Regions from separate parts of the Streptomyces sp. NBC_00690 genome, predicted to be linked through region 1. Evidence: riboswitches for the same ligand, from Rfam matches in the RefSeq annotation. Region 1 holds a riboswitch; the other holds the start of a gene.

What was found. A riboswitch is a leader RNA that binds a small molecule or an ion and turns the genes downstream of it on or off. The one in region 1 is predicted to bind S-adenosylmethionine.
Region 2: it holds a riboswitch for S-adenosylmethionine, as region 1 does, so the genes downstream of both, thrC (threonine synthase) here and OID54_RS11110 (aminotransferase class V-fold PLP-dependent enzyme) in region 1, are expected to answer to the same signal.

Annotation. Positions count from the first base shown of each region.
Region 1 covers NZ_CP109009.1:2,507,909-2,515,185, forward strand. The annotation lists gene OID54_RS11100 (SLC13 family permease) at 1-356, shown strand, start outside; gene OID54_RS11105 (glycerate kinase family protein) at 392-1,615, shown strand; gene OID54_RS11110 (aminotransferase class V-fold PLP-dependent enzyme) at 1,558-2,970, opposite strand; SAM riboswitch class IV at 3,173-3,290, opposite strand; gene trpD (anthranilate phosphoribosyltransferase) at 3,445-4,509, opposite strand; gene qcrB (cytochrome bc1 complex cytochrome b subunit) at 4,637-6,277, opposite strand; gene qcrA (cytochrome bc1 complex Rieske iron-sulfur subunit) at 6,274-7,277, opposite strand, start outside.
Region 2 covers NZ_CP109009.1:3,943,282-3,950,558, forward strand. The annotation lists gene groL (chaperonin GroEL) at 1-471, opposite strand, end outside; gene OID54_RS17280 (cold-shock protein) at 1,256-1,459, opposite strand; gene OID54_RS17285 (MoaD/ThiS family protein) at 1,895-2,170, opposite strand; gene thrC (threonine synthase) at 2,197-3,480, opposite strand; SAM riboswitch class I at 3,498-3,709, opposite strand; gene OID54_RS17295 (glucosyl-3-phosphoglycerate synthase) at 3,877-4,821, shown strand; gene OID54_RS17300 (hypothetical protein) at 4,845-5,057, shown strand; gene OID54_RS17305 (alpha,alpha-trehalose-phosphate synthase (UDP-forming)) at 5,993-7,277, shown strand, end outside.

The DNA of each region.
Region 1 (7,277 bases):
TGCCGCCGTGGCTGTTCCTCGCCGTCGTGGTCGCCGTCTCCACCCTCGCGCATCTGGTCCTCCAGTCGCGGTCGGCCCGGTCCTCGGTCCTGGTGCCGCTCGTGGTCGCCGCCGCAGTCGGAGCCGGAGTCAATCCGGTGGCCGCGGCCCTCGCCTCCACCGCCGCGGCCGGCTTCTGCCACACCCTGCCCGCTTCGGCCAAGCCGGTGACCCTCTTCGCCGAGATCCCAGGCGTCCCCACCTACACCCCCCGCGACCTGCTCCGGATGTCCGCCGTGCTGGCACCGATGACCGCGGCCCTCGTACTGCTCTTCGCCGTCGCCGTCTGGCCGCTCCTCGGCGTGCCGGTCCGCTGACGCACCCTCGCCCTCACCCTCAAGGAGTGCCCACCGTGTTGATCCGATTCGCCATCGCCCCGAGCGGCTTCAAGGAATCCCTGTCCGCCCAGTCCGCCGCGCGGGCGATCGCAGCAGGCGTGCGCCGCGTCGTACCCGACGCGGAGATCGATCTGATACCGCTGGTCGACGGGGGCGAGGGCACCGCGGAGGCGTTGGCCTCCTCGTCGGGCGGGCGGCTGGTGCGACTGACCGCCACCGGGCCCACGGGCGATCGGATCGGTACGCACTTCGCCCTGCTCGGAGACGGGGAAGCGACGGCCGTGGTGGAGATGGCGGCCGTCGCAGGTCTCTCCCTGGTGCCGCGGGACCTGCGCGACCCCGGAGCCACCACCACCTACGGCGTCGGAGAGCTGATCCGGGCCGCACTCGACACGGGCGTCCGCCGCATCCTCGTCGGCTGCGGGGACTCCGGCACCTGCGACGGCGGCGCGGGCGCGCTCCAGGCCCTGGGAGCACGGCTGCTCGACGTCGAGGGCCGCGAACTCCCTTTCGGCGGTCGGGAATTGGCTCGACTCGACCGGATCGACACCTCAGCGCTCGATCCGCGACTGGCCGCCACCGAGATCCGAGTCGCCTGCAACCCCTTCAACGTGCTCTGCGGGGAACGCGGAGTCGCCCGGGTCTTCGGTCCGCAGAAGGGCTCCACCCCCGCGCAGGTCGAACAGCTCTCGGCGGGATTGGAGCACTGGGCGACCGTCCTCACCCGTGACTTCCAGGTCCGGGACGACCTCTTCGGCGGACCCGGCACCGGAGCGTCCGGTGGGCTCGGCGCCGGACTCGCCGCCCTCGGGGCCCAACTGCTGCCCCGCTTCGACGTGCTCCTCGACCAACTCGACCTCGACGAGCGACTGGCCAGGGCCGATCTGGTGATCACCGCCGAGGGCGCACTGGACCATCAGACCCCGCGCGGCAAGGTGCCCGCCGAGGTCGCCAGGCGCGCCAAGCGGTACGGTCGTGAAGTGCTCGCGCTCGCCGGCACGATCGGCGAGGGTGCGCACCACGTGCGTTCGGTGGGCGTGGACGCGTACAGCTCCATCCTGCCCGCGCCGGTCAGTCTGACGGAGGCGCTCGGGCGCGGCGGCGAGTTCCTCACCGACGCCACCGAGCGCGCCCTGCGGATGGTACTGATCGGAACCCGCCTGTCAGCGGACGACGATCGTCAGGCGGAGGGGGCCGTGGTCCTGTCGGGGACGCACCGACCGTCCTCGGTCCGGTAGTTCCAGCGGGCGCCGTCACGAACGAGTTCCTTGACGGCACCGACGAAGCGCTCCACGTGCTCGTCAGGGGTGCCGGCGCCGAAGCTGACCCGGATCGCGTTCAGCGAGCCGGGGGTCTCGTCCGGTGCTCCGCACTCACCCGGCTCCTGCGGGGTGCTGCCCAACAGGGTGCGGACCAGCGGATGAGCGCAGAAGAGCCCGTCGCGCACTCCGATGCCGTACTCGGCGGAGAGCGCGGCGGCGAAGTGGGAGCTGTTCCAGCCCCGGACGACGAAGGAGATCACGCCGACCCGCGGAGCCTCGTCCCCGAACAGGGAGAGCACCTTGACCTCGGGCACCTCGGCGAGACCCGCGCGGACCGTGGCGACGAGGCGCTGCTCACGGGCGACCAGCCGGTCGAAGCCCTCTTCGCTCAGGGCCTTGCAGGCGGAGGCGATGGCGTAGACACCGATCACGTTCGGCGAGCCGGCTTCGTGGCGGGCGGGCGTGGTGTGCCATTCGACGTCCACGCCTCCGTCGGAGCGGCGGGCGACCTGACGGGAGGCGCCGCCGCCCGCGAGGTAGGGCTCGGCGTCCTGGAGCCAGTCGGCGCGACCTGCGAGGACGCCCGAACCGAAGGGCGCGTAGAGCTTGTGGCCGGAGAAGGCGACCCAGTCGACGTCCAGTTCGCTCACGGAGACGCGGTGGTGGGGTGCGAGTTGGGCGGCGTCGAGGACGATCCGGGCGCCGTGGGCGTGGGCGGCTGCGGTCAGTTCGCGTACCGGCCAGAGCTCACCGGTCACATTGGACGCTCCGGTGACGCAGACCAGCGCGGGGCCGTACGGATCGCGGTCGGCGAGTGCCCGCTCCAGGGTGGCGACGGCCTCGTCGGGGGTGCGGGGCGCGTTGAGGTAGGTGACCTGGGCGCCCTGCCACGGAAGCAGGGAGGCGTGGTGCTCGGTCTCGAAGACGAAGACCTGGCAGTCGGCGGGCAGGCAGGCGGCGAGGAGGTTGAGCGAGTCCGTGGTGGAGCGGGTGAACACGACCTGGTCGGTGCTGCGGCAGTCGAGGAACTCCGCCACCGTGCGACGGCTGTTCTCGAACAGGTCGGTGGAGAGTTGGGAGAGGTAACCGGCACCGCGGTGGACGCTGCCGTAGTACGGCGCATAGGCGGCGACATCGTCCCAGACGCGCTGGAGGGCGGGTGCGCTGGCGGCGTAGTCAAGCGCGGCGTAGGTGACTTCACCCCCGGTGACGAGGGGGACGGTCACATCACGGCCGAGCACGGGGAGCGGGGCGGCACAGGCGGGATCGGTGTCCGCAGCGGAGGTGGCGGTGGTGTTCGGGCGTGCGGAGGTGCTCGGGCGTACGGACATGGCGGAATCTCCCGGGGTGACAGGCGGCGTGTCTTCATGACCCGTACACGGGCAGGGCAAGAGAGCCTCGCTGTACGGGGATTGCCTCAGAGCACGCGGGATGTCCGCGTGGAGGTGTACTGAAGGAGGGGCGAAGAGCCCTATCGCATTCGCTTGCTCACGAGACTGCTCCCTTGAGGACCAGGACCCCAGGGTTCGCAGGGGTCCGCGCTTGCCACGGGCCTCGCTGCCCACGGCCTGGTCTTCACCCGGGGCACCCCGCCACGGACGGAGGGTTGCCGGACAGCGGGCCGGGGCCGTAATCGCTGTCACTCATGACCTGAGGAGACGGTATGCCAGTGCGTCGCGATACCGCAACCCGTTCCGCATTCCGGACGCACCATGCCGCACCCTGCTGTGCGGGTTGCTCGGGGCGTACGCCGGCGGTCGTGTCGGGGCCACCCCCAGCGACACGACCACCGACGGCGCACGGCTTCAGGCGTTGCTGGCGGCCACCCAGCGCTCCAACGCGGCGAGGGCGGCCCCGGAGTCGATGGCCTCGGCCGCCCGGGCGAGGCCGGCCGTCAACTGCTCGTTGAGCGTGCCGTCCGACGGTGATTGGGCCACCAGCGCCGCCGCCGAGTTCAACAGGACCGCGTCCCGGATCGGACCCTTCTCACCGCCCAGCAACCGGCGCGCCACATCGGCGTTGTACGAGGCGTCCGCACCGCGCAGGGCCTCCACCGGCACCAGGTCGATACCGATGTCCCGCGGGTCGAACCGCTCCTCGCGGACCGTCCCGTCCCGGACCACCCAGACGTGCGAGGTGGCGGTCGTCGTCAGTTCGTCGAGACCGTCGTCGCCCCGGAACACCAGCGCCGAGGAACCGCGCTCCGCGAGCACGCCCGCCATGATCGGGGCCATCCGGGCATCCGCGACCCCCGTCGCCTGGGCCATCACCCGGGCGGGGTTGGTCAACGGCCCCAGGAAGTTGAAGACGGTACGGATGCCGAGTTCCTTGCGGGCCACGCCCACGTGGCGCAGCGCCGGATGGAACTTCACCGCGAAGCAGAACGTGATGCCCGCTTCCTCGGCCACCTCGGCGACCCGCTGCGGGGTCAGCTCCAGGTTCACGCCGAGCTTCTCCAGCACGTCCGAGGCTCCGGAGGCGCTCGAAGCGGCGCGATTACCGTGCTTGACGACCTTCACACCGGCGCCCGCGACCACGATCGCGGACATGGTGGAGATGTTCACCGTCTTGGCGCCGTCGCCCCCGGTGCCGACGATGTCGACGCACGGACCGGGCACTTCGATGAGATGGGCGTGCTCGTACATGGTCCGCACGAGACCGGAGATCTCCTCGACGGTCTCGCCCTTGGCCCGCAGGGCGACCGCGAGGCCGGCGATCTGCACATTGGTGGCCTCGCCGCTGAGGATGCGGTCCATGGCCCAGGCGGTTGCACGGGCACTGAGGTCACGGTTGTCGAGGAGGGCGTTCAGCACGACGGGCCAGGAGAGGTCCGCCACGCTGTCGCCGCCAACCGGGGTCACAACGTTCATGGTCCGCTCCAGGGTCCACAGGCTGAATGGATACGACCCACCCTATCCAGCGCCGGGGACGGCAAAGAGCCCCGTCCAATCATTGGACGGGGCTCCTGCTGTGGCGATCAGCGAGTGCTACGGATGATCAGTGGTGGCCGTGGCCGCTCGTGATCTCCTTGTACTCCTCTGTGGTCGGCTTCGGGATCTGGTTCCCCTCGCCGTAGAAGCCCTTGCTGAGGCTGACCTTGATCCGCTGGGTCGGGCCGACCTTGCGCTCGACACCGTTCTCGTCGACCGTGGGGCCGGCGTCCAGCGGCTGGTACTGCTCGTGCGAGGTGAGCGTGTACAGCTGGCCCTGGCTGAGCGGCTCGTGCACCTCGATGAACTCACCGTGCGGCAGCCGCTTGATGATGCCGGTCTCGCGACCGTGCAGCACCTTGTCGCGGTCGCGACGTTGGAGACCGAGGCAGATGCGCTTCGTGGCGATGAAGGCGAGGACCGGTCCGACGAAGAAGAAGATCCGGACGAACCAGGTGATCGCGTTGATCGACAGGTTGAAGTGCGTGGCCACGATGTCGTTGCCGCCACCGATGAGCATGATGAAGTACGCGGTCAGCCACGCCACACCGAAGCCGGTACGGGTCGGGGTGTTGCGCGGGCGGTCCAGGATGTGGTGCTCGCGCTTGTCGCCGGTGACCCACGACTCGATGAACGGATAGAGCGCGATCGCCCCCAGCACCAGCGGGAAGACCATCAGCGGGACCATCACACCGAGTGCCAGCGTGTGACCCCAGGCGTTGATCTCCCAGCCGGGCATCACTCGGACCAGTCCCTCGGCGAAGCCCATGTACCAGTCCGGTTGGGCTCCGGTGGAGACCTGATCGGTGCGGTACGGGCCGAGTGCCCAGATCGGGTTGAGCGTCGCAATCGCTGAGATGGCCGCGATCACACCGAAGACCAGGAAGAAGAAGCCTCCGGCCTTCGCCATGTAGACGGGCAGCAGCGGCATGCCGACGACGTTCTTCTCGGTCCGGCCGGGGCCCGCGTACTGGGTGTGCTTGTGGTAGACGACCAGGATCAAGTGGCCCACGAGCAGTCCGAGCATGATGCCCGGCAGTAGCAGGATGTGGATCGAGTAGAACCGGGCCACGAAGTCGTGGCCTGGGAACTCCCCGCCGAATAGGAACATCGAGATGTACGTACCGACGACCGGTACGGACAGGATCGCGCCCTGGGTGAAGCGGACACCGGTGCCGGAGAGCAGGTCGTCCGGGAGCGAGTAACCGGTGAAACCGGTGAACATGCCGAGGACGAGCAGCAGGAAGCCGAACAGCCAGTTGATCTCGCGCGGCTTGCGGTACGCGCCCGTGAAGAAGACGCGCATCATGTGGACCATCATCGCGGCGATGAAGATCAGCGCGGCCCAGTGGTGGATCTGCCGGATCAGCAGACCGCCACGGACGTCGAAGCTGATGTCCAGCGTGGAGGCGTACGCCTCCGACATCCGCACGCCCTGCATGGGCACGTAGCTGCCGTGGTAGACCACCTCGTTCATCGACGGGTGGAAGAACAGCGTCAGATACACACCCGTGAGGATGATGATGACGAAGCTGTAGAGGCAGATCTCACCGAGCATGAAGGACCAGTGGTCCGGGAAGATCTTGCGCATGTTGGCCTTGGCCAGGGAGTAGATCCCGAGCCGGCCGTCCGCCCAGTCGGCGACGCGCTCGCCGGCCGGGGCCTTGCGCTGGTTGTCAGCGCCCTTGGACTCTGTCGTAGTGCTCATCCGCGCTCCCAGAAGGAAGGTCCGACCGGCTCCGCGAAGTCGCCGAGTGCTTCGAGATTGCCCTCGGTGTTCACACCGATCCGCAGCTGCGGGAGGGCGTGACCGGCGGGGCCGAAGATGACACGGGCTCCGTCGGAGAGGTCGAAGGTGGACTGGTGGCACGGGCAGAGCACGTGGTGGGTCTGCTGCTCGTAGAGGCTGATCGGGCAGCCGACGTGCGTACAGATCTTCGAGAAGGCGACGATGCCCTCGTGCGACCACTCAAGCTCGCGCTTGTCCTTGATGTCGTCGGGACGGATCCGGACGATCATCAGGGCCGCCTTGGCGATCTCCTTCTGGAATTCGTGGTCGTCCATCTCCAGGCCCTCGGGCATGGCGAAGACCAACGAACCGACAGTGATGTCCTCGGGACGCAGCGGCTCCATCGTGTTCATGTTGATGAGCTGCTTGCCCTTGGCCCAGAGCGTGGTGCGGAGCTTCTTCTCCGGCAGCGGGCCGAGGTCGCGCAGCAGGACCACTCCGGAGAGCGGCACCAGCGCCATCGCACCGAACATCGTGTTGCGGATCAGCTTGCGCCGGCCGAAGCCGGACTCCTCGTTGCCCGCCGCCCAGTCGGCCATGACCTGGGCCTTGACCTCGGGGGACGCCGCGATCGGGTGACGCTCGTCGGCGACTTCCTGATCGGACATCAGGGTGCGGGCCCAGTGGACCGCGCCCGCGCCGATGAAGAAGAGCGCGCCACCGAGCGTGAGGCCGAGCGAGAAGTTCAGCGCGCTCACCCGGCCGAAGGGCCAGATGTAGACGAGCTGGTCCACGGGGAAGATCACGAAGCACGCGATGAAGGCGATGGTCGAGAGCATCGAGAGCGTGAACATCAGAGCCACCGCGCGCTCGGACCGCTTGGCGGCCCTCTCGTCGATGTCCTGTATGCGCGGCTTGTGGGCCGGCAGTCCCGGATCGGCGAACGGATTGTCGTCCGCGCGCTGGGCTACGGCGGTGT
Region 2 (7,277 bases), 1.4 Mb from region 1:
GCCGATCTGGGTGTCGGCGGCGGAGATGGAGGCGGTCGAAGCGATCTGCTCCTTGGTCTCCACGTCCTTGGCCTGCTCAAGGAGAGCACCGGAGACGGCCTCGACGGCCTTCTCGATACCGCGCTTGAGGGCCATCGGGTTGGCACCGGCCGCGACATTGCGCAGACCCTCGCGCACAAGCGCCTGAGCCAGAACGGTGGCGGTGGTCGTTCCGTCGCCAGCGACGTCATCCGTCTTCTTGGCGACTTCCTTGACCAGCTCGGCGCCGATCTTCTCGTACGGGTCCTCCAGCTCGATCTCCTTGGCGATGGACACACCATCGTTGGTGATCGTGGGCGCGCCCCACTTCTTCTCAAGGACGACGTTACGGCCCTTGGGACCGAGGGTGACCTTGACGGCGTCGGCGAGCTGGTTCATCCCGCGCTCAAGGCCGCGCCGTGCCTCCTCGTCGAACGCGATGATCTTTGCCATGTGAAGTGTCCTCCACGGACTGGGTGGGAAGCTCTGGGGGACCGCGCTGGCGCCCGCGACGGACGGCCTGCCAGCCGGATGGTTTTCTGTACCGTCCGGCTTGCGGGCCTCACCGACCCGGTCCTTCTTTTTGTCACTCTCACCCGGAGAGTGCTAACGCCAATGATTAGCACTCGCCCCCTTCGAGTGCAAGCGCCTTGGAGAGAACCACCCCCCGCGCTACCCCCCCGAAATCCGCCGCGCACGGGGTGCCCTTCGATGCATGCGCCCTGGTGGTACGGGGTGTCGCGGCGGAGCGCGGGAGGTGCGGAAGCCATCTTGGACGGGAGTTCCATGACGTCGGCGTGATGGCGTTCGACCGTTCCCCGCACCATCCGGGCACCACGTTCCCTGACCGTCACGGGCGAAATCGGGAGCCCGCGGAGGTCGGCGTGCCGGACCTGAGGGACGGCCCGGAGAGGTCGCGGCCGGTCCTCGGTGAAGGCACGAGGGAGCGGGTCCGTGAGCGTCCTGGGTGCGGGCGGCGGAGGGCTAGCGACGGCGGGGTTCGATGCTCCCGGCCGGGGTGGGGTGCGGATGCAAAGACCGGTCGACGGGGGACGAGCGGGGCCCACCGGCGCGCGGGGCACCCGGCCGTGTCCACCCGCGCGCATCGGGCTGACCGTTCACCACGGTGCCGGTGTACGGGCACGCACATGGGGTCCACACCCCCCGGCGGGATGTGGACCCCATGTACATATAGATGAGCGCGTCGGTGGCCGATCGCGTCGCAGTTGCCGCGGAGTCAGACCGCGAGCTTGACCATGTCCGCCTGCGGACCCTTCTGCCCCTGCGAGATCTCGAACTCGACTCGTTGCCCCTCCTCCAGGGTGCGGTAGCCGTCCATCTGAATCGCGCTGTAGTGGACGAAAACATCCGCACCACCGTCGACCGCGATGAAGCCGTAGCCCTTCTCCGCGTTGAACCACTTGACGGTGCCCTGAGCCATGCCTAACTCCCCTATTACTGGCCCTTGCGCAGGACCGCACTTCGCGGACCCGGGTCAGACCTCACCTGATTCGGTTTTCCTCGCCGGAGTGGCGAGGTGACTTCATAGGCGTGCGCCGGAACGCGTCGACCGCGGCTGAATGTATCTGCCCAACTGCCCTCTGCAACAGGTCAATCGGACGACAATTCGCAGGCTCAGCTAACGGGAAATTGATATGAATTCAAGAAATTCCGGGGCAAGTCGGGCCCGACAAAGAAGACTTATGAGACAAATCCCCGAAGCACATTGGCTGTTTCTTATCGGAGCTGGGGCGCATTCTGTTGCTCGGCTGAGGGAGCAGCGCAGGGGCCTTCCCCAACTGTATCGCGCTCAACCATGCAGAATTGCCCCCTCCGTTTCTCTCACGGAGGGGGCAATTGAAATGACGTTGCGTAATTAGCCACCGGCCACGGCGGGGATGATGGAGATGCCCGCACCGTCCGGGGTCGCCGTCTCCAGGCCCTGCTCGAAGCGGACGTCGTCATCGTTCACATAGACGTTGACGAAGCGCCGCAGCTTGCCCTGGTCGTCCAGGACGCGCGCAGCGATGCCCGCGTGGTTCTTCTCCAGGTCCGCGATCACCTCGGCGAGGGTCGCCCCCTCGGCCGGGACCTCGGACTTGCCGCCCGTGTAGGTGCGCAGAATGGTCGGGATGCGGACGTTGACGCTCATCTTCGGGTCTCCCAGTGATCCGTTGGTCAGTTGGCCAGGCCGGCGGCGCGGAAGGCGTCCAGGCTCGGGCGGATGGTCGCCGAAGGGCCGGTGGTCGGGGCGACGGCGTCCAGGGTCTTGAGGCCGTCACCGGTGTTGAGGACGACCGTGGTGAGCGAGGGGTCGAGCACGCCGCTGTCGATGAGCTTGCGCGTCACTCCGACGGTCACGCCGCCCGCGGTCTCGGCGAAGATGCCCTCGGTACGGGCGAGCAGCTTGATCGCGTCCACGATCTGCTCGTCGTTGACGTCCTCGACGGCACCGCCCGTGCGACGGGCGATGTCCAGGACGTACGGGCCGTCGGCGGGGTTGCCGATCGCCAGGGACTTGGCGATGGTGTCCGGCTTCACCGGGCGCACCACGTCGTGCCCGGCCTTGAAGGCCGCGGACACCGGGGAGCAGCCCTCGGCCTGTGCACCGAAGATCTTGTACGGGCGGTCCTCGACGAGCCCGAGCTTGATCAGCTCCTGGAACCCCTTGTCGATCTTGGTGAGCTGGGAGCCGGAGGCGATCGGGATCACGATCTGGTCGGGCAGCCGCCAGCCGAGCTGCTCGCAGATCTCGTACGCGAGGGTCTTGGAGCCCTCGCCGTAGTACGGGCGGAGGTTGACGTTGACGAAGCCCCAGCCCTCACCGAGCGGGTCACCGATCAGTTCGGAGCAGAAGCGGTTGACGTCGTCGTAGTTGCCCTCGATGCCGACCAGCTCACCGCCGTAGACCGCGGCCATGACGACCTTGCCCTGCTCCAGGTCGTGCGGGATGAAGACGCAGGAGCGCAGTCCGGCACGGGCTGCCGCAGCGCCGACCGCACCCGCGAGGTTGCCGGTGGAGGAGCAGGACAGCGTGGTGAAGCCGAAGGCGCGAGCGGCCTCCACGGCGATGGCGACGACCCGGTCCTTGAAGGAGTGGGTCGGGTTGCCGGAGTCGTCCTTGATGTGGAGCGAGCCGGTCACACCGAGTTCGCGGGCGAGGTTGTCAGCCTTCACGAGCTTGGTGAAGCCGGGGTTGAGATTGGGCTTGTCCGCCACGTCGGCGGGGACGGGCAGCAGCGGTGCGTACCGCCAGATGCTTTCCGGGCCCGCTTCGATCCGCTTACGCAGCCCCTCGGGGTCGCCCGTCGGAAGGTCGTAGGCGACTTCCAGCGGCCCGAAGCACGAGGCACAGGCGAAGATCGGACCGAGTTCGAAACGCTCGCCGCACTCGCGACAGGAAAGCGCCGCGGCGGGTCCGAGATCGAGCGTGGTGGTGTCTGCGACAGTCTGCACAGCCATGGAGGCGAGGCCCTTTCTCCTCATCTTCCTCATGACGCATTTCGCCATGAGACGGATTTGGCACCTTCCCGAGCCGGGAGCCTCGCGGCGCTGAATCGGCTGCCTCGCACGACGGACAGTTCCGTACGGAACTGTCTGCGGGTGGCGGCGACTCTTGATGCGACGGAGACCGGCTGGAGGGTTGCCGGGGCTTCAACGGGCCGTATCCCTCTGCCCCTCTGGATGAGCGGTATTCGATTGTTGATCATGCGGGGCGGTGATCGCTCCGCACCGGTGTACGCATCACCCCGACGTGCGCCGGGCTTCAGCGTTGCTCAAGACTGTAACCGAACGACCGGACTGTTGAGATAGTCGTCCGAACCGCGAGATGGATCACAAAGTGCAGGAGTGGCGAACGTGCTGGAAGAGGTGGAGCGCTGGCTGACCAGGCGTTCCTGGTCAGCAGCCGACCGCCCGCTGGCCCGGATGATGGCGGCGAAACGCGCATCGGGAACCACCGTCAGTGTGGTCCTTCCCGCCCTGAACGAAGAGGCGACGGTCGGCGAGATCGCGACCGTCATCCGACGTGAGCTGATGGAGGCGCTGCCGCTCGTCGACGAGCTGGTGGTGATCGACTCGGGCTCCACGGACCGTACGGCCGAGGTCGCGGCGGCGGCGGGGGCACGCGTGGTGCACCGGGACACGATCCTGCCCCGGATCCCTGCGGTGGCCGGCAAGGGCGAGGTGCTCTGGCGCTCCCTCATGGTGACGCACGGTGACATCGTCTGCTTCGTGGACGCGGACCTCAGGGAGTTCTCGGCGGACTTCGTGTCCGGGATCGTGGGGCCGTTGCTCACCGAGCCCGAGGTGCACTTCGTCAAGGCGATGTACGACCGCCCGCTGGGTGAGCTCGCAGGTCAGGGCGGTCGGGTGACCGAACTGGTGGCCCGCCCGCTGCTGAATCTGCACTGGCCGGCCCTGGCCGGGTTCGTCCAGCCGCTCGGCGGCGAGTACGCGGCACGGCGCTCCCTGCTGGAGCGGCTCCCGTTCCCCGTTGGTTACGGGGTGGAGCTGGGGCTTCTGGTGGACGCACTGCACACGGTCGGGCTCGATAGCCTGGCGCAGGTGGACGTCGGCTCCCGCAAACACCGCCACCAGGACGGCCAGGCACTCGGCCGGATGGCGGCGGCGATCTACCGGACAGCTCAACTTCGACTGTCCCGAGGTCACTTGGTACGGCCGGCGCTAACGCAGTTCGAGCGTGGCGAGAAGGGGTTCGTGCCGCGGACCCATCCGGTGGACACGGAGGAGCGTCCGCCGATGCGCGAGATCGGTGAGTATGCGGCGCGTCGCGCCGCATAGTGATGACTAGCACCGTTTCAGTGATGACTATCCTATTTATGAACTTTGGACGTCATGTACTGAGAGGCACCGGAATCTTCGTCATCGTCGCCGCCATCGTGGGTGCCGCCGCCCCCACGAGCCCGGCGAGCAGCCCTGCCACGGAACGCCTCTGGCTACTGGGCGGGCTGGCATTGAGCCTGACGGCGGCGGGGGTGGTGGCGGTGGCGGCGGCACGGGGGCGGCGCAAGGGGTGAGATCTGGTGGTGTGGGCTTGGCTGTTTCCGGGTGGGGCTGTGCCTGGGTTTCCGCCTTGGGTGGCGGGGGGTTCCGTCCTCAAACGCCGGACGGGCTGGGGTGGGGCGGGGCTGCGGGTTTTGGCTGTTTCCGGGCGGAGCTCGTTCTGTGAGTTCAGCTCTGGGGGGTGCGGGGTTCCGTCCTCAAGCGCCGGACGGGCTGGGTGGGGCGGGCGGAGCTTGTGTGTTGGGGGCTGGTCTGGGGGGCGGGGCTTGGGTGGTCCGGCTGGGGTTTGGGTGGGGTGCGGGTGGTGGGGGTGCTTTCGGGCGTGACTCCTCAGCGCCGGCGGCCAGCGGCTGATCCGTTGGTGGCGGCTCTGAAGCCGCCGACGCTTCCGGGGACACCCCCTGCGCGCCCCCAATACCGCAACTGGCTCTGCCTGCCCCCGGCCCATCCACAAGTCGAGCTCAGGAGGGCGCTACCCAGTACCGCGACCAGGTCTTGCTTGCCCCACGCTCGTCCATGGGTCGGGAAGTCGGGAAGTCGGGCTCAGGGCCAGGTGCCCAGTGGCGCAACCACGTCTACCTGCGCCCAGCCCATCCATAGATCGGGCTCAGGACGGCGCTACCCAATACCGCGACCAGGTCTGCTTGCCCCTCTCAACCCATGGACAGGGCCACGGGCAAGCAGAGCGTCGCCGCCGCTGGGTGCCCGTCCTACCCGACCTATGGACGAGCGGCCGTGGATCAAGCTTCGGCCCCAGGGAAGGGAGTTTGCGGGTCCAAGGGGGGCAGGCGCATTTGCGAGGCGGGCCCAGGGGGGCAAACAGGTCTGCTTGGCACTGGCCCTTGGGGTGGCCAGGGGTGGGGGGAGGGATTGAGCCAGTTGTGGTGAGGGGGGACTCTTGAGGGCGAACGCACGTTTGGGGGTTTGCGGGACGGGCTAGGTTCGCGACATGGTCTCCGAGCACTCAGCTGCCCAGATCCTCGTCGCGTCGAACCGCGGCCCCATCTCCTACACCGTCCGGGATGACGGGACCCTCGACTCGCGGCGCGGAGGCGGTGGTCTGGTTTCCGGGCTCTCCGCCATCGGATCGGAAGCCGACGCCCTGTGGGTGTGCTCGGCCCTCGGTGACGGCGACCGGGAGGCGGTGCGTCGCGGTGTCGGCGAGCAGGGCGTCCTCATGCTCGACATCGACGCGGACATCCACCACGACGCCTACAACGGCATCGCCAACTCCGTGCTCTGGTTCATCAACCACATGCTCTACCAAACCCCACTGGAACCGGTCTTCGACCTGGAGTTCCGACGGCAGTGGGGTGCGTACGAGCAGTACAACCGCGCCTTTGCGCAGGCCCTCGCCGACCGTGCTGGCGAAGGTGCCGCGGTCCTGGTGCAGGACTACCATCTGGCGCTCGTCCCCGGGATGCTCCGTGCGCTGCGGCCCGATCTCAAGATCGGTCACTTCTCGCACACCCCCTGGGCCCCGGTGGACTACTTCCGGTTGCTGCCCGACGACATCTCCCGCCAACTGCTGCGCGGGCTGCTGGGCGCCGATCGAACCTGTTTCCTCACCCGGCGCTGGGCAGATGCGTTCACCGACTGCTGCACGGAGTTGCTGGGAGCAGAGGCGCTCAAGGGCATCGACATCGGAGTGCACGGGCTCGGCGCGGACGCGGAGTTCCTGCGCGAGCGGGCGCACCGGCCCGATGTGGACGAGCGTCTGGCCGACCTGCGGCAGCAGATCGGGCCGGAGGGGACGGACCGTCGGACCATCGTGCGCGTCGACCGCACCGAGTTGTCCAAGAACATCGTGCGCGGGCTCCTGGCCTACCGGGAGCTGCTGAGCACCAGGAGCGAATGGCGCGAGCGCGTGGTGCACGTGGCATTCGCGTACCCCTCCCGTCAGGACCTGTCGGTCTACCGCGACTACACGGCCGAGGTCCAACGGGTCGCCGATGCGATCAACGCCGAATTCGGAACGGACGGCTGGAGCCCGGTCGTCCTGCATGTGAAGGACGACTTCGCGCGTTCTCTGGCCGCGTACCGCTTGGCTGACGTGGCGCTGGTCAACCCCATTCGCGATGGCATGAACCTGGTCGCGAAGGAGATCCCGGTGGTGTCGGAGGCGGGCTGCGCCCTGGTGCTGTCACGGGAGGCGGGCGCCCATGAGGAGCTCGGCGAGGACGCGATCACGGTCAATCCCTATGACGTGACCGGCACAGCGGAGGCCCTGCACG